4 regions of the Streptomyces mirabilis genome follow, and region 1 is predicted to be linked to each of the others. Evidence: riboswitches for the same ligand, from Rfam matches in the RefSeq annotation. Region 1 holds a riboswitch; each other region holds the start of a gene.

What was found. A riboswitch is a leader RNA that binds a small molecule or an ion and turns the genes downstream of it on or off. The one in region 1 is predicted to bind cyclic di-AMP.
Region 2: it holds a riboswitch for cyclic di-AMP, as region 1 does, so the genes downstream of both, SMIR_RS34885 (C40 family peptidase) here and SMIR_RS22480 (LysM peptidoglycan-binding domain-containing protein) in region 1, are expected to answer to the same signal.
Region 3: it holds a riboswitch for cyclic di-AMP, as region 1 does, so the genes downstream of both, SMIR_RS00835 (M23 family metallopeptidase) here and SMIR_RS22480 (LysM peptidoglycan-binding domain-containing protein) in region 1, are expected to answer to the same signal.
Region 4: it holds a riboswitch for cyclic di-AMP, as region 1 does, so the genes downstream of both, SMIR_RS15085 (transglycosylase SLT domain-containing protein) here and SMIR_RS22480 (LysM peptidoglycan-binding domain-containing protein) in region 1, are expected to answer to the same signal.

What each region holds. Positions count from the first base shown of each region.
Region 1 covers NZ_CP074102.1:5,066,974-5,070,024, forward strand. The annotation lists gene SMIR_RS22475 (LysM peptidoglycan-binding domain-containing protein) at 1-932, shown strand, start outside; cyclic di-AMP (ydaO/yuaA leader) riboswitch at 1,116-1,279, shown strand; gene SMIR_RS22480 (LysM peptidoglycan-binding domain-containing protein) at 1,284-2,003, shown strand; gene eno (phosphopyruvate hydratase) at 2,369-3,051, shown strand, end outside.
Region 2 covers NZ_CP074102.1:7,864,334-7,867,384, forward strand. The annotation lists gene SMIR_RS34885 (C40 family peptidase) at 65-1,510, opposite strand; cyclic di-AMP (ydaO/yuaA leader) riboswitch at 1,567-1,737, opposite strand; gene SMIR_RS34890 (diacylglycerol/lipid kinase family protein) at 1,853-3,051, opposite strand, start outside.
Region 3 covers NZ_CP074102.1:193,257-196,307, reverse strand. The annotation lists gene SMIR_RS00840 (alpha-galactosidase) at 1-925, shown strand, start outside; cyclic di-AMP (ydaO/yuaA leader) riboswitch at 1,227-1,385, shown strand; gene SMIR_RS00835 (M23 family metallopeptidase) at 1,388-2,368, shown strand; gene SMIR_RS00830 (class I SAM-dependent methyltransferase) at 2,880-3,051, opposite strand, start outside.
Region 4 covers NZ_CP074102.1:3,428,662-3,431,712, reverse strand. The annotation lists gene SMIR_RS15090 (HAD family hydrolase) at 154-1,101, shown strand; gene SMIR_RS15085 (transglycosylase SLT domain-containing protein) at 1,095-1,805, opposite strand; cyclic di-AMP (ydaO/yuaA leader) riboswitch at 1,810-1,968, opposite strand; gene SMIR_RS15080 (hypothetical protein) at 2,241-2,564, opposite strand; gene SMIR_RS15075 (CocE/NonD family hydrolase) at 2,548-3,051, opposite strand, start outside.

The DNA.
Region 1 (3,051 bases):
TGACCGGATCCGCCATCGCGATCCCGTTGCTCGGTGCCACCAGCGCGAGCGCGGCCGACGGCACCACGTGGGACCGGGTCGCCGAGTGCGAGAGTGCCGGCCAGTGGAGTGCCGACAGCGGCAACGGGTACTACGGCGGGCTCCAGATCAGCCAGGCGGACTGGGAGAAGTACGGCGGTCTCACTTACGCGTCGAGCGCCGACGAGGCCAGCCGCTCGCAGCAGATAGCCATCGCCGAGAAGCTCCTCGACGACCAGGGCCTCACCCCCTGGCCGACCTGTGGACCGCTCTCCGGGCTGAGCAGGAACTCGGGCGACATCCTGGTCGACACGGGAGTGGCGAACGATTCGTCCAACGGATCGAATTCATCCGGTTCGTCCAGTTCGTCCGCGACTTCGACCCCGTCCGCCTCGTCCGGCTCGACGTCCGATTCGTCTTCGTCTGATTCGTCTTCGTCCGGTTCGTCCTCGAAGGCGACCGGGAACGCGACCAAGAACACGACGAAGGCCGACACCGGCGGCGGCGATCAGGGAGCGGACAACTCCGACACGGAATCGACGAAGGGCGACAGCTCGGGCAACTCCGGCCAGGGTGACGACTCTTCCGGTGCGTCCGAGAACGCGACGGCCGGCGCCGGGCGCCACCGCGGCGACAACGCGGACGAGAACGCCACCGACAGCGCCGCGGACGGCCGTACCGACGACTCCTCCGGGCGGCATGCCTCGCGCGGCGCCGGTGCCTCCCGTGATGTCGTCGACGGCTCCTATGTGGTGCGCGCCGGAGACAATCTCTGGACCATCGCGGACGCCCTCGACCTCGAAGGCGGATGGGCCGAGCTGTACGACGCGAACAAGAAGACGGTCGGCGTCGACCCGAACCTCATCCTCCCCGGTCAGAGCCTTGCAGTTGGTGCTGAATCGGGCGAAAAGTAGGGGCAGTTCGCGTCATGGTTCGCCGTGTAATGTCCGGTTTGGCGCGAGTGAGAGATGGATCTCAAAGGCCCTGATCGTCTTTGGAATTCAGCCGATCGACTGCTTACGGTCATGACCGCTCGCCACAGCGGGCCCCGACGGTCGCCAACGCCGAATCCTGCCAACGGCCGTACGGGAACAGTCGACGCGTCAGCGCCGTAGGCAGGAGCGGGGGACCCAAGGTAAGTGCCGCACCCGGTAGTTGACCGGGAGTGGCTTGGGGTGAAGCCGAGCGCTCAGAGCGCACGGCCGGGCACTCACCCGCCCGAACCCGACAGCTCACCTCGCAGGCGTCGGTGAGGGGATCTCTCCATGCTGTTTTCCAGCAAGGGCAAGCACCGCCGTCCGACCGTTTTCAACCGGACGACCCGTGTCGCCACGCTCGCCGGTGTCACCGGTGTCGCCATTGCCGCTCCGCTGATGGCGGCCGGCAGCGCCTCCGCCGCCACCGCCTCCGAGTGGGACGCCGTCGCCCAGTGCGAGTCCGGCGGGAACTGGTCCATCAACACCGGCAACGGCTACTACGGCGGTCTGCAGTTCTCGGCCTCCACCTGGGCCGCGTACGGCGGCACCGCGTACGCCGCGACCGCCAACCAGGCCTCCAAGTCGCAGCAGATCACCATCGGCGAGAAGGTCCTCGCCGCGCAGGGCAAGGGCGCCTGGCCGACCTGTGGCACGGGCCTGTCGGGCGCCGCGTACACCGGCGGCGCGAGCGCCCCGTCGACCTCGTCCTCCTCGAACAGCTCCTCGTCGAACAGCTCGCCGAGCACCAGTACCGCCACCCGCTCGACGGACACCGCGGCCTCCCGTTCGGCGTCCCGCCCGGCCGCCGAGAAGACCGTCTCCACCCCGACCGGCAAGAAGGTCAAGAAGGGTGACGGCGAGTACAAGGTCGTCAAGGGTGACAGCCTCAGCTCGATCGCCGAGAAGAAGAAGGTCAAGGGCGGCTGGCAGCAGCTGTTCAAGCTGAACAAGGACATCGTCGACGACGCCGACTTCATCTACCCGGGTCAGCAGCTTCACCTCAGCTGATGATCGGCAGCTTCACCTCAGCCGAATGACAGGTCCCTCATAAAAGGGGTCTCCACACTGGAGGCCCCGATGAGGGTCACCCCCGTCCCCACGGGCCCCCCGCTCCGGTGCGTGTTCCCCCGTACGCACCGGAGCGGGGTTTTTCGTATCAGGCGTTTCGTGCCGAGCGTTTCGTGCCGAGCGTTTCGTGCCGAGCGTTTCGTACCCGGATTTCGGTACCCGTTTTTGTTCCGTTCTGGAACAATGTGTACGTTCAGTTCTGCCCAAGGGGTGGGCGACCGGCTGGCCGATCCCCCCGGGGCGGTTAGGCTCATGTCGCGAAGCCATCACAGGCTCCGCGTACCCGCGTCACATCCCAGAAGGAGATGCTCGTGCCGTCCATCGACGTCGTCGTAGCCCGGGAAATCCTGGACTCCCGAGGCAACCCCACGGTCGAGGTCGAGGTCGGCCTCGACGACGGCAGCACGGGTCGTGCCGCCGTTCCGTCCGGCGCGTCCACCGGCGCCTTCGAGGCCATCGAGCTGCGTGACGGTGACCCCAACCGTTACGGCGGCAAGGGTGTCGAGAAGGCCGTCCTCGCCGTCATCGAGCAGATCGGCCCGGAGCTCGTCGGTTACGACGCCACCGAGCAGCGCCTGATCGACCAGGCGATGTTCGACCTGGACGCCACCGACAACAAGGGCTCGCTCGGCGCCAACGCCATCCTCGGCGTCTCGCTCGCCGTCGCGCACGCCGCCTCCGAGGCGTCCGACCTCCCCCTCTTCCGCTACCTGGGCGGCCCGAACGCGCACCTGCTGCCCGTTCCGATGATGAACATCCTGAACGGCGGCTCGCACGCCGACTCCAACGTGGACATCCAGGAGTTCATGATCGCCCCGATCGGCGCGGAGTCCTTCTCCGAGGCCCTGCGCTGGGGCGCCGAGGTCTACCACACCCTCAAGAAGGTGCTGAAGACCAAGGGCCTGTCCACCGGCCTGGGCGACGAGGGCGGCTTCGCCCCGAACCTGGAGTCGAACCGCGCCGCGCTCGACCTCATCCTCGAGGCCAT
Region 2 (3,051 bases), 2.8 Mb from region 1:
GAAACTTCGGCCGTTCCGGTGCCTTATGTGTGCTTTGGGGCCTTGGTTGATGTGGCGCCGTCCGTCACGCCGGGCGCAGCGCGCTGTGGATCGCCTTCTGTCCGGCGAAGAAGATGGACTCTTCGCGTATCGAGGCACCGGGGCTGGGGGCGTGGATCATCATGCCGTTCCCGGTGTAGAAGCCGACGTGGCTGACGTTGTCGTAGAAGAAGATCAGGTCGCCGAACTGGATGTCGGTCAGGGGAATCGCCGCACCGGCGGTCGCCTGCCCGTGCACGGTGCGCGGGAGTGCGACCCCGGCGGCCCTCCAGGCGGCCTGGACGAGGCTGGCGGAGTCGTACGAGTCCGGTCCTGTCGCGCCCCAGACACACGGCTTGCCGATCTGCGTACGGGCGAAGGCAAGGGCCTTGGCGGCCTTCCCGCCGTACGCCGACTCCGCGGCGCCGACGGGGCTTACCGTGCCGGTGCCGACGGGCACACCCGCGGCCAGCGGCATCCCCACGCCGAGGGACATGTCCGCGCCGAGCGGCATCCCCGTACCCATGGACATGTCCGTGCCGAGAGGTATCCCCGCGGCCAGGGGCATCCCGGTGCCGAGGGGCATGTCCGGGCCGAGCGTCATTCCCATACCCATGGACGTGTCCGTGCCGAGAGGCATCCCCGCACCCATGGACGTGTCCGTGCCGAGAGGCATCCCCGCACCCATGGGCACGTTCGTGCCGAGCGGCATTCCGGTGCCGAGGGACATGTCCGGGCCGAGCGGGGTCGACTGCTGTCGCTGCCACTCCGCCGCTGCCTGGTTGCGAGCCTGATCCTCCGGGGTGGGCCAGACGCCCTCGGCCGGACGTGACTCGATCGCCGCGGGCCCGGGGTTCCACTGTGCGGCGTGCTTGGACACCAACTCACGAGCCAGCGCCAGTTTCCGCTGGATCTTCTCCTTGGACGTCTTCAACGCGGACTGCCCCGGCGCGGCGGGCAGCGCGGGCAGCAGGGCCGTGGCGGCCTCCTGTGCAGGTTGCGGCGCGGGCTCCGGCGCGGCCGGCAGCGCGGCGACGGCCCTGGCCGTCAACTCGGCCACGGGCCCGGCGGCCGCCTCGGCGGAGGGGCCTGCGGTCAACTCCAGAACGGGGCGGGCGGTCAACTCCCGCCCACGGTTGGTGAGCCCGTCCTCCGGCCGCTTCGCCGGGCCCGTGGGCCGCGCCTCGGCCGGGCGGTTCGGCATCCGGTCGGCCGGCAGCCTGGCCGGCGCGGACGGACCCAGCTGCGTGCGCGCCGCGTCGAACCAGGTCTTGGTGATGTCGTCGAGGGCGGGGTCGCGGCGCCTGCGCGCGGTTTCCGGCGCCGGGTTGACGCGGCCTCGGCTCCCTGTGGTCATCGCGCGGGTCCCGTTGACGAACCCGACGGCGTTCTCGGCCTGGTCGTAGAGGGAGCTGATCCGCTGCTGCACCTCCTCGCGGCTCGGACCGTCCGCGCCACTGAGGGCGGCCGTCGCGCGTGCGGAGTCGGGCATGCCAGGGAGGCTGCCGCCTCCAGGGCGCGGGGTTCGTTCCGGCGCCATGGGAGCCGTACTCCTTCCGTACTCCGCCTACCGGGTCGGCCGTCGGGTTCGGGCGGAAGATTCCGGAAGGCATGCCCTACGGCCCCTGCCCGAGAGGGCAGTTGGGCCGATTCACCCCAAGGTCGGTTGGGTCCCGGTTCCGGTTGCCGCGGGGGCATCGGATTCGGCGGAGGTCGCGCGACCCGGCGAGGTTCGCCGGAGGGAGTCGTGCGGCCTGCCGCCAACTTAGCCAATTTGTGTGCCTGGTGTGAAGATTGGAGCGCGAACTGTCCGATATGTAATTGTGACCTTCGTCTACGTGTCCCGGCCACGACCAGGATGTCGTACGACCGCCGTGCGCCCCACGGTCGCCGCGAGCGTGCGCAACCGGCGCCAGTCCAAAGGGGGTTGGACCTCCGGTACGCCGGGCCGTTCCTTGGGGACGCGGACGCGCAGGGCGCCGGGTTCGACGCGGCAGTGGACTGGGGCGGGCAGGACCAGGGCCTCGCCGTCGATGCCGGCCTCGACTTCCGCGCGGTCGGCGTCGATGACCACCTCACGGGTGGTCAGGACCGCGAGTCCGTCCGGCGCGGGGTCCAGTACGAGCGCGGCGGCCTCGGCCGCGCTGTCCACCGTGATGCCGAGGACACCGAGCAGCCCGGAGTCGAGCCGTTCGCGGCGGCCGAGACCGGCCGGATCGTTGGTCCGGTAGGGGTTGTTGCTCACCAGCACGGCCTGCGGGGCGTCGAGCGTCGTGTCGCCGGCGCGGGCGGTCAGTCGCGGCCCGCGCTGGCGGGTGAGCAGGTCGGGCAGGAGGTCCAGGATGGTGCCGATCTTGTCGTCGCGGTACGCGGGACTCTGCACGACCGCCGCGTACGCGCCGAAGGAGGCGTTGTTGACGAACGGGTGGCCGCCGGCGAAGCCGAGGTCCACGCGGAGTTCGACGCCGTCGGTGAGGGCGTCCAGGCAGGACGCCGGGTCGTCGCGGTCGAGGCCGAGGTCCATGGCGAAGTGATTGCGGGTGCCGGCGCAGACCACCAGGAACGGCAGACCGTGTTCGGCGGCGACGGCCGCGACCAGCGCCTGGGTACCGTCACCGCCGGCGACGCCCAGCAGATCCGCGCCGTCCGCGACGGCGGCCCGGGCCAGCGCGGTGACGTCCTGGTGCTTCTCCGGGTCGAGGAGCACGACCTGCGCGCCGAGCCGCTCCGCCTTCTCCCGCAGTCCGAACCTCGCCACCTTGCCGCCTCCGGAGTGCGGGTTCATGAGGAGGAAGGGGCGCCGCGGCGGTGGTGCCCTGCGTTCCTTCGGGCGCGGGGCGCGCGTCCGGTCGCCCCGCAGGGCGTACCGGCCGCTCCAGACGGCCACGGTCCACAGCGCCAGGGACACGGGGACGGCCCAGAGCAGGCCGGCCACGGCGAACAGGGTGAGCACGGCGCCGGGCGCGACGGCCGCCAGCACGGCCGCCACCCAGCGGAGCGGGCCGCGCCGGGTCAGCGCCCACCACAGCGCCG
Region 3 (3,051 bases), 4.9 Mb from region 1:
GGTCAATCCTGACAGCGAGCTGTACCGCGCGCACCCCGACTGGGTGCAGTTCCAGCCGGGGCGGACCAGGACGGAGTTCCGCAACCAGCTCGTACTCAACCTCGCCCGCCCGGACGTCCAGGAGCACCTGTGGGAGCAGCTCGACAGTCTGCTCTCGAGCGCCCCGATCGACTATGTGAAGTGGGACTTCAACCGCTGCTTCACGGACGCCGGTTGGCCCGGCGAGCCGTACCCCCAGAAGCTGTGGGTCGAGCACGTGGAGGCCCTGTACGGACTCCTGGACCGGCTGCGCGCCGAGCACCCCGGGGTCGCCTTCGAGTCCTGCTCGGGCGGTGGCGGCCGGATCGACCTCGGGGTCATGGCGCGTACGGACCAGGTGTGGACCTCCGACAACACCGACCCGCTCGACCGGCTCGCCATCCAGCACGGCTTCAGCCAGATCCACCCGGCCCGGATCATGGCCGCCTGGGTCACGGACAGCCCGAACGCGCAGCTCAACGGGCGGATCAGCGCGCTGCGCTTCCGGTTCGTGAGCGCCATGGCCGGGGTCCTCGGGGTCGGCGGTGACCTGGCCGACTGGAGCGAGGCGGAGCTCGTCGAGGCGCGGGAGTGGGTGGACCTCTACAAGGAGATCCGGCCGGTCGTGCAGCGCGGCGACCTCTACCGGCTGCGGCCTCCGGAGGGCGGACTGAGCGCCGTGCAGTACGTCCGCGGCGACGAGACCGTCGTCCTCGCCCTGCTCCAGGCCCAGCACCACGGCGAGCCGGTCGCCCCGCTCCGGCTACGCGGGCTGGATCCGAGCGCCGCGTACGAATGCCGCGAAACGGGCGAAGTGCACCGAGGTGCGGTGCTGTTGCATCACGGGTTGCGGGCGGGGCTGCGCGGGGACTTCGATGCGGCAGTTATCCGGCTGCGTCGCATGTGAGTGTTCTGTCCGTATTGATGCCTTCATTCCAACTGGCCCTGGAATGAAGGACCGTGGTGCGACGTGCGTGAGCAGCGTCATATTCGTGACGATGCGTTGCGGTCCCGCTTTCTCGATCCGCCCGAATTTCCGGGCGGTTTGAGGGACGGGGGAGATCATTGTCCACGGAGGGTGACCGGCATTCCGGCATGGATCAAGAGAGGCATGCGCACAGAAAAGCCATATGGTTGGCGATGCGCCCCCATCTCGCTTACGTTCGCCCTCAATCCGGACGGACGCCCAATCCTGCCGCCGCCCGGTATCCGCACACCCACCGGTAATCGGCAGGAGCGGGGGACCCACAGGTACCACGCCTGTTCCGGTCTCCGGAACGGCTAGGGGTATAGCCGCGCAGCCGCGTGGCCGGGCATCTCCAGCCCGCACCCGACAGCTCACCTCGCAGGCGCCGGAGAGGAATTCTTCATGCCCGCGAAGGGTAAGCACCGCCGTCCCAAGTCCCAGCGCTTCTCCCGCTCGATCGCCGTGGCCGGAACCGGTGGCGCCGCGCTCGCGCTGCCGCTGATGGGGGCCGCCGGTGCCCATGCCGTGACGCCGACAGCCGCGGTTTCGTCCACTCCGGAAAAGACCGCGACGATTTCCGGCGCGACAGTTTCCGAAAAGTCCGCGACAGTTTCGGAAAAGACCGCGACGGCCTCCACGGCCGCGACGAAGACCTATTCGGTGAAGGCCGGCGACTGGCTCGCCAAGATCGCCGAGCGGCAGCATCTCAGCGGCGGGTGGCAGAAGCTCTACTCCGACAACCGCCAGGCCATCGGCGGCGACCCCTCGCTGATCCACCCCGGCCTGAAGCTCACGATCGGCGAGAAGGCCGCGTCGACCGACGACACCAAGCCGTCGGTCAAGTCGTCCACGCAGTCGTCCGCCAAGACGTCCACGCGGTCGTCGGCGCAGCCGGCCACCGAGTCGTCCAGCGCGGCGGACGCGCCCAAGAGCCAGGCCGCGGCCACCCAGGCCACCGGCACCGCCGACAACACCGGTTACACCCTGCCGGTCGAGGGCGCCACCATCGGTACCGGCTACAGGGTCGCCGGCAGCATGTGGTCCAGCGGCTACCACACCGGCGTGGACTTCGTGGTCCCGACCGGCACCACCATCAAGGCCGTCGCCGCCGGCACCGTCGTCTCGGCCGGCTGGGGCGGCGCGTACGGCAACCAGGTCGTCATCCAGCACGCCGACGGCCGGTACTCGCAGTACGCCCACATGTCCGCCCTGTCGGTCTCGGCGGGCCAGACCGTGACCGAGGGCCAGCAGATCGGTCTCTCAGGCGCGACCGGCAACGTCACCGGTCCGCATCTGCACTTCGAGATCCGCACCACCCCGAACTACGGCTCGGACGTGGACCCGGTCGCGTACCTGCGCTCGCACGGTGTCGCCGTCGGCTGACGCCCGCCGCGCCTTTCACGACCTTCGAGGGCCGGACCTCTGCGATCGCGGAGGTCCGGCCCTCGGTGTTTCTCCACGCGTCCCGGCGTGGTCATTTCATGATCGGCACATTGCGGTCTTGTGGCACCGGCGCACGAGGTGTCGACACGGTGCGGGAGTGACTCCACAGTGATCTCCGTAAGTGCTTTCTGTGTCTTCGGCGACGGCATCGCGGCCGTCGTCGCCACCGCAAGGAGCACGTCATCCTGAGACCTCGAAGACTCGGCGTCGTCACCGCCGCCGCGCTGCAGGCCGGACTGGTCGGCGCGCCCTCGCACGCCACCGAACAGCATCCGCCGCCGCGCCGGATCGTGGAGAACCTGGACCGCGGCCTGGTCGCCGTCCCCTCCGGCAAGGGCACCTTCCTGAGGCGGCGGTTACTGGCTCAGCGAAGTTAGTGGGGGTCGGGCTGGCACAGCACTCCACTTGGCCATTCGGAGACACGGTCGTCTCGGCCGGCCCCACGGCTGGGTCAGCCCGGCTTGACCGCCAGCGTCGCAAAATAGTTCGACATGTATTGAGCGGATGCGTTGGATTGGTGCGGCGCTTCCGCGAAGCCGGTGAGGACGAACCCCGCGGCGAGTTGCCCGCCGATCTGGTCGGTGAGGGTGTGGCTGTATTCAAGAGCGGCATCCGCGCCGAAC
Region 4 (3,051 bases), 1.6 Mb from region 1:
AGTCTTTTCGTACCGCCCGCTTCGGTGGGCGGGCAGAAGTGCACTCTGTACGCCCGGTACGCCCCGTACGGTGAACGGCGTTGCTGACGGGATACCGGACGTCGTCCGGTTCACGCCGGGCCGATGAGTCGTTCGATCCGTATTCTTCGGATCATGGCCGCTCCGACTGCATATTCACTTATCGCCACTGACCTGGACGGAACGCTGCTCCGCGGCGACGACACCCTCTCCGACCGGTCCCGGGCCGCGTTGGCGAGGGTGGCCGAGGCGGGCGCCCGGCACCTGGTCGTGACGGGGCGCCCGGCGCCGAGAGTTCGACCGCTGCTCGACGAACTCGGCGGCGCGGGGCTGGCGGTGTGCGGGCAGGGGGCGCAGTTGTACGACGCGGCGGCGGACCGCCTGCTGTGGTCGGTGACCCTGGACAGGGAACTCGCGGAGACCGCGCTCGGGAAGATCGAGGCGGAGGTCGGGCTGCTCTACGCCGCGGTGGACCAGGACGGCGTGGACGGGCTGACGCTCATCGAGCCGGGGTACGTGATGCCGCATCCGACGCTTCCGGCGGTACGGGTGCACCGACGCGACGACCTGTGGACGGAGCCGATCAGCAAGGTGTTGCTCCGTCACCCGTCGCTGTCCGACGACGAGTTGGCATCGGCGGCTCGGGGTGTGGTGGGCTCGCTGGCCACCGTCACCATGTCGGGGCCCGGGACCGTCGAACTCCAGCCATGCGGCGTGACCAAGGCGACCGGGCTGGCGCTCGCCGCCGCCCACCTCGGTCTCACTCCCGCCGCCACCATCGCCTTCGGTGACATGCCCAACGACATCCCCATGTTCGACTGGGCCGCCCGGGGGGTCGCCATGGCCAACGCCCATCCGGAGCTGAAGGCGGTGGCCGACGAGGTGACGCTGTCGAACGAGGACGACGGGATCGCGGTGGTACTGGAGCGGTTGTTCCCGTGCCGGACGGATCGGTTCCGGGAGTCCGGAGAGCCCCGTAGTCCCCGGCAGCCGTCCGAGTCTCCTCGACCCCATCAGCCCCATCAGCTCCGGCAGTCGTACCAGCCCTACCAGCCCTACCAGTCCCACCAGTCCTATCAGTAGGGCCCGTTGACGTTGTCGATCGAGCCGTACTTCGCCGCCGCGTAGTTGCAGGCCGCCGTGATGTTCGCGACCGGGTCGTAGGGGTTCATCGACGTGCCCGGCACGTGGTAGGCCTTGAACGTCGGGTCGATGACCTGGAGGAGGCCCTTGGAGGGGATGCCGGCCTTGGCGTTGGAGTCCCAGTTGTTGATGGCCAGGGGGTTCCCGGAGGACTCGCGCATGACGTTGCGGTGGATGCCGTTGTAGGTGCCGGGGATCTTGGCGCGGGCCATGATGTCCAGCGAGTGCTTGATCCATCCGTCGAGGTTGTTCGCGTACGTCTTCGCAGGGGCCTTGGTGGCGGTGGGCGCCGGGGTCGCCTTGGTGGGGATTTGGACCCTTTTGGTGCCCACGGTCAGGGTGAGGCCCGGGCGGAGCGTCGACGGGTCGGGGCCTATGACCGCGCGGTTGGCGACGTACAGCTTCGCCGCGCCACCGCTCGTGGGGTACTTCTGTGCGATCTTGGCCAGGGTGTCGCCCGCGACCACCTTGTACGTGATGAGCTGGACGTCGGTGGTGGTGGCGGCGGTGGGGGTGGCGGCCTGTGCGCAGGTCGCGCCCACGATCGGAAGGGCGAGCGTGACTCCGCCCAGTCCCGCGGCGAGGATGCCCCGAGTGAGGATGCTGTGGGTCTTGAAGCTGCGGCGTTTGCCTCGTGCGGACATGGCGAATTCCTCTCCGGCGCCTGCGAGGTGAGCTGTCGGGTTCGGGCGGGAGCTGCCCGGCCGCACGGTGTGTGCGACTTCACCCCTAGCCGTTCCGGTGTCCGGATCGGCGGCTTACCTGGGTCCCCCGCTCCTGCCGTGCGCGTGTGGGTGGCTGGGATATTCCGGTCGGCGGCAGGATTGGGCGGTCCGTCCGGATCGACGTGAACGTATGCGAGAGCACATGTCCGGAACAAGCCCTCATTTCCCGGTGTAGATCGCTTTCACCTGCGAAATGCGTGGGAGAAAATGCCCGATTAATCCGGAACGTGACACTCAACTTGCCTTATGCAAAGGGGGAGTCGTCAAAGGGGGATAAAGAGTCCACCCCACGTGGACGTGACCCAACTCACGCGACCAAGCAGAAATAAAGCGGCACTGGCGGCAAATCGGACATCAGGCTTCGAGTGTCCAGGCCGGTGAGGCCGCGGGCGGAGCCGGGCGCACCTCCCACACGGACAGGTCCGTGTCGGGGTCGTCGTCGGGGAGCCGGCCGGCGTTGGGCTTGAAGTAGAGGCCGCGGGCCCAGTATTCGGGGAGTTCGTGGCACATCAGGTCCGGGTAGGGGCCGAACTCCTGCCCCGCGTAAGCCCTGTTGATCCTCGCAACCGCCTCGGCCCGGGGGATCCCGAAGCGCGTGACCATCTCGTCGGCCATCTCGCGGAAGTACGCGAGCATCCCCTCGTCCAGGGCCATCAGGAACTCACCGGTCCGCGCCATGCTCCTCAGGGTTGCCCATGCCGCCGCCGGGACTCCAGTCCGCCGTCCGGGGGATTCGCCTCTCCCACGTCCGATGGAAGACCACCTCGTTGCCGTCCTTGCGGATCAGCTCGTTCGAGGTGATGAACTCCCAGGCGTCGCAGCTGAGTTCGGAGCGTGTCTCGACCCGGGCGTCCCAGGGCAGCTCCGGGCGGTGCAGACGGATCGACCTCGTCGAGCGGGTGCGGGCGGAGAGCGGGTCCGACTCATCGATGGTGTACGTGTCCAGGGCGTCCTCCGTGCATTCGAGGCCGTCCGGGTGGACACGGGTGCCGTCCTGGCGAGGATCGACCTCCACACGCCACTCGCCCCTCGCCACGTCACGGGCGACCAGGCGTTCGGGGCGGGGTTCGTCAAGGGTGGCCGGGGACGTCACCCCCAGGGGCCCGGACTGCTCCGGCTCCTCGAAGGTGATCCCCGGGTCCGACTCCCTTGCTCGCACCGGAAG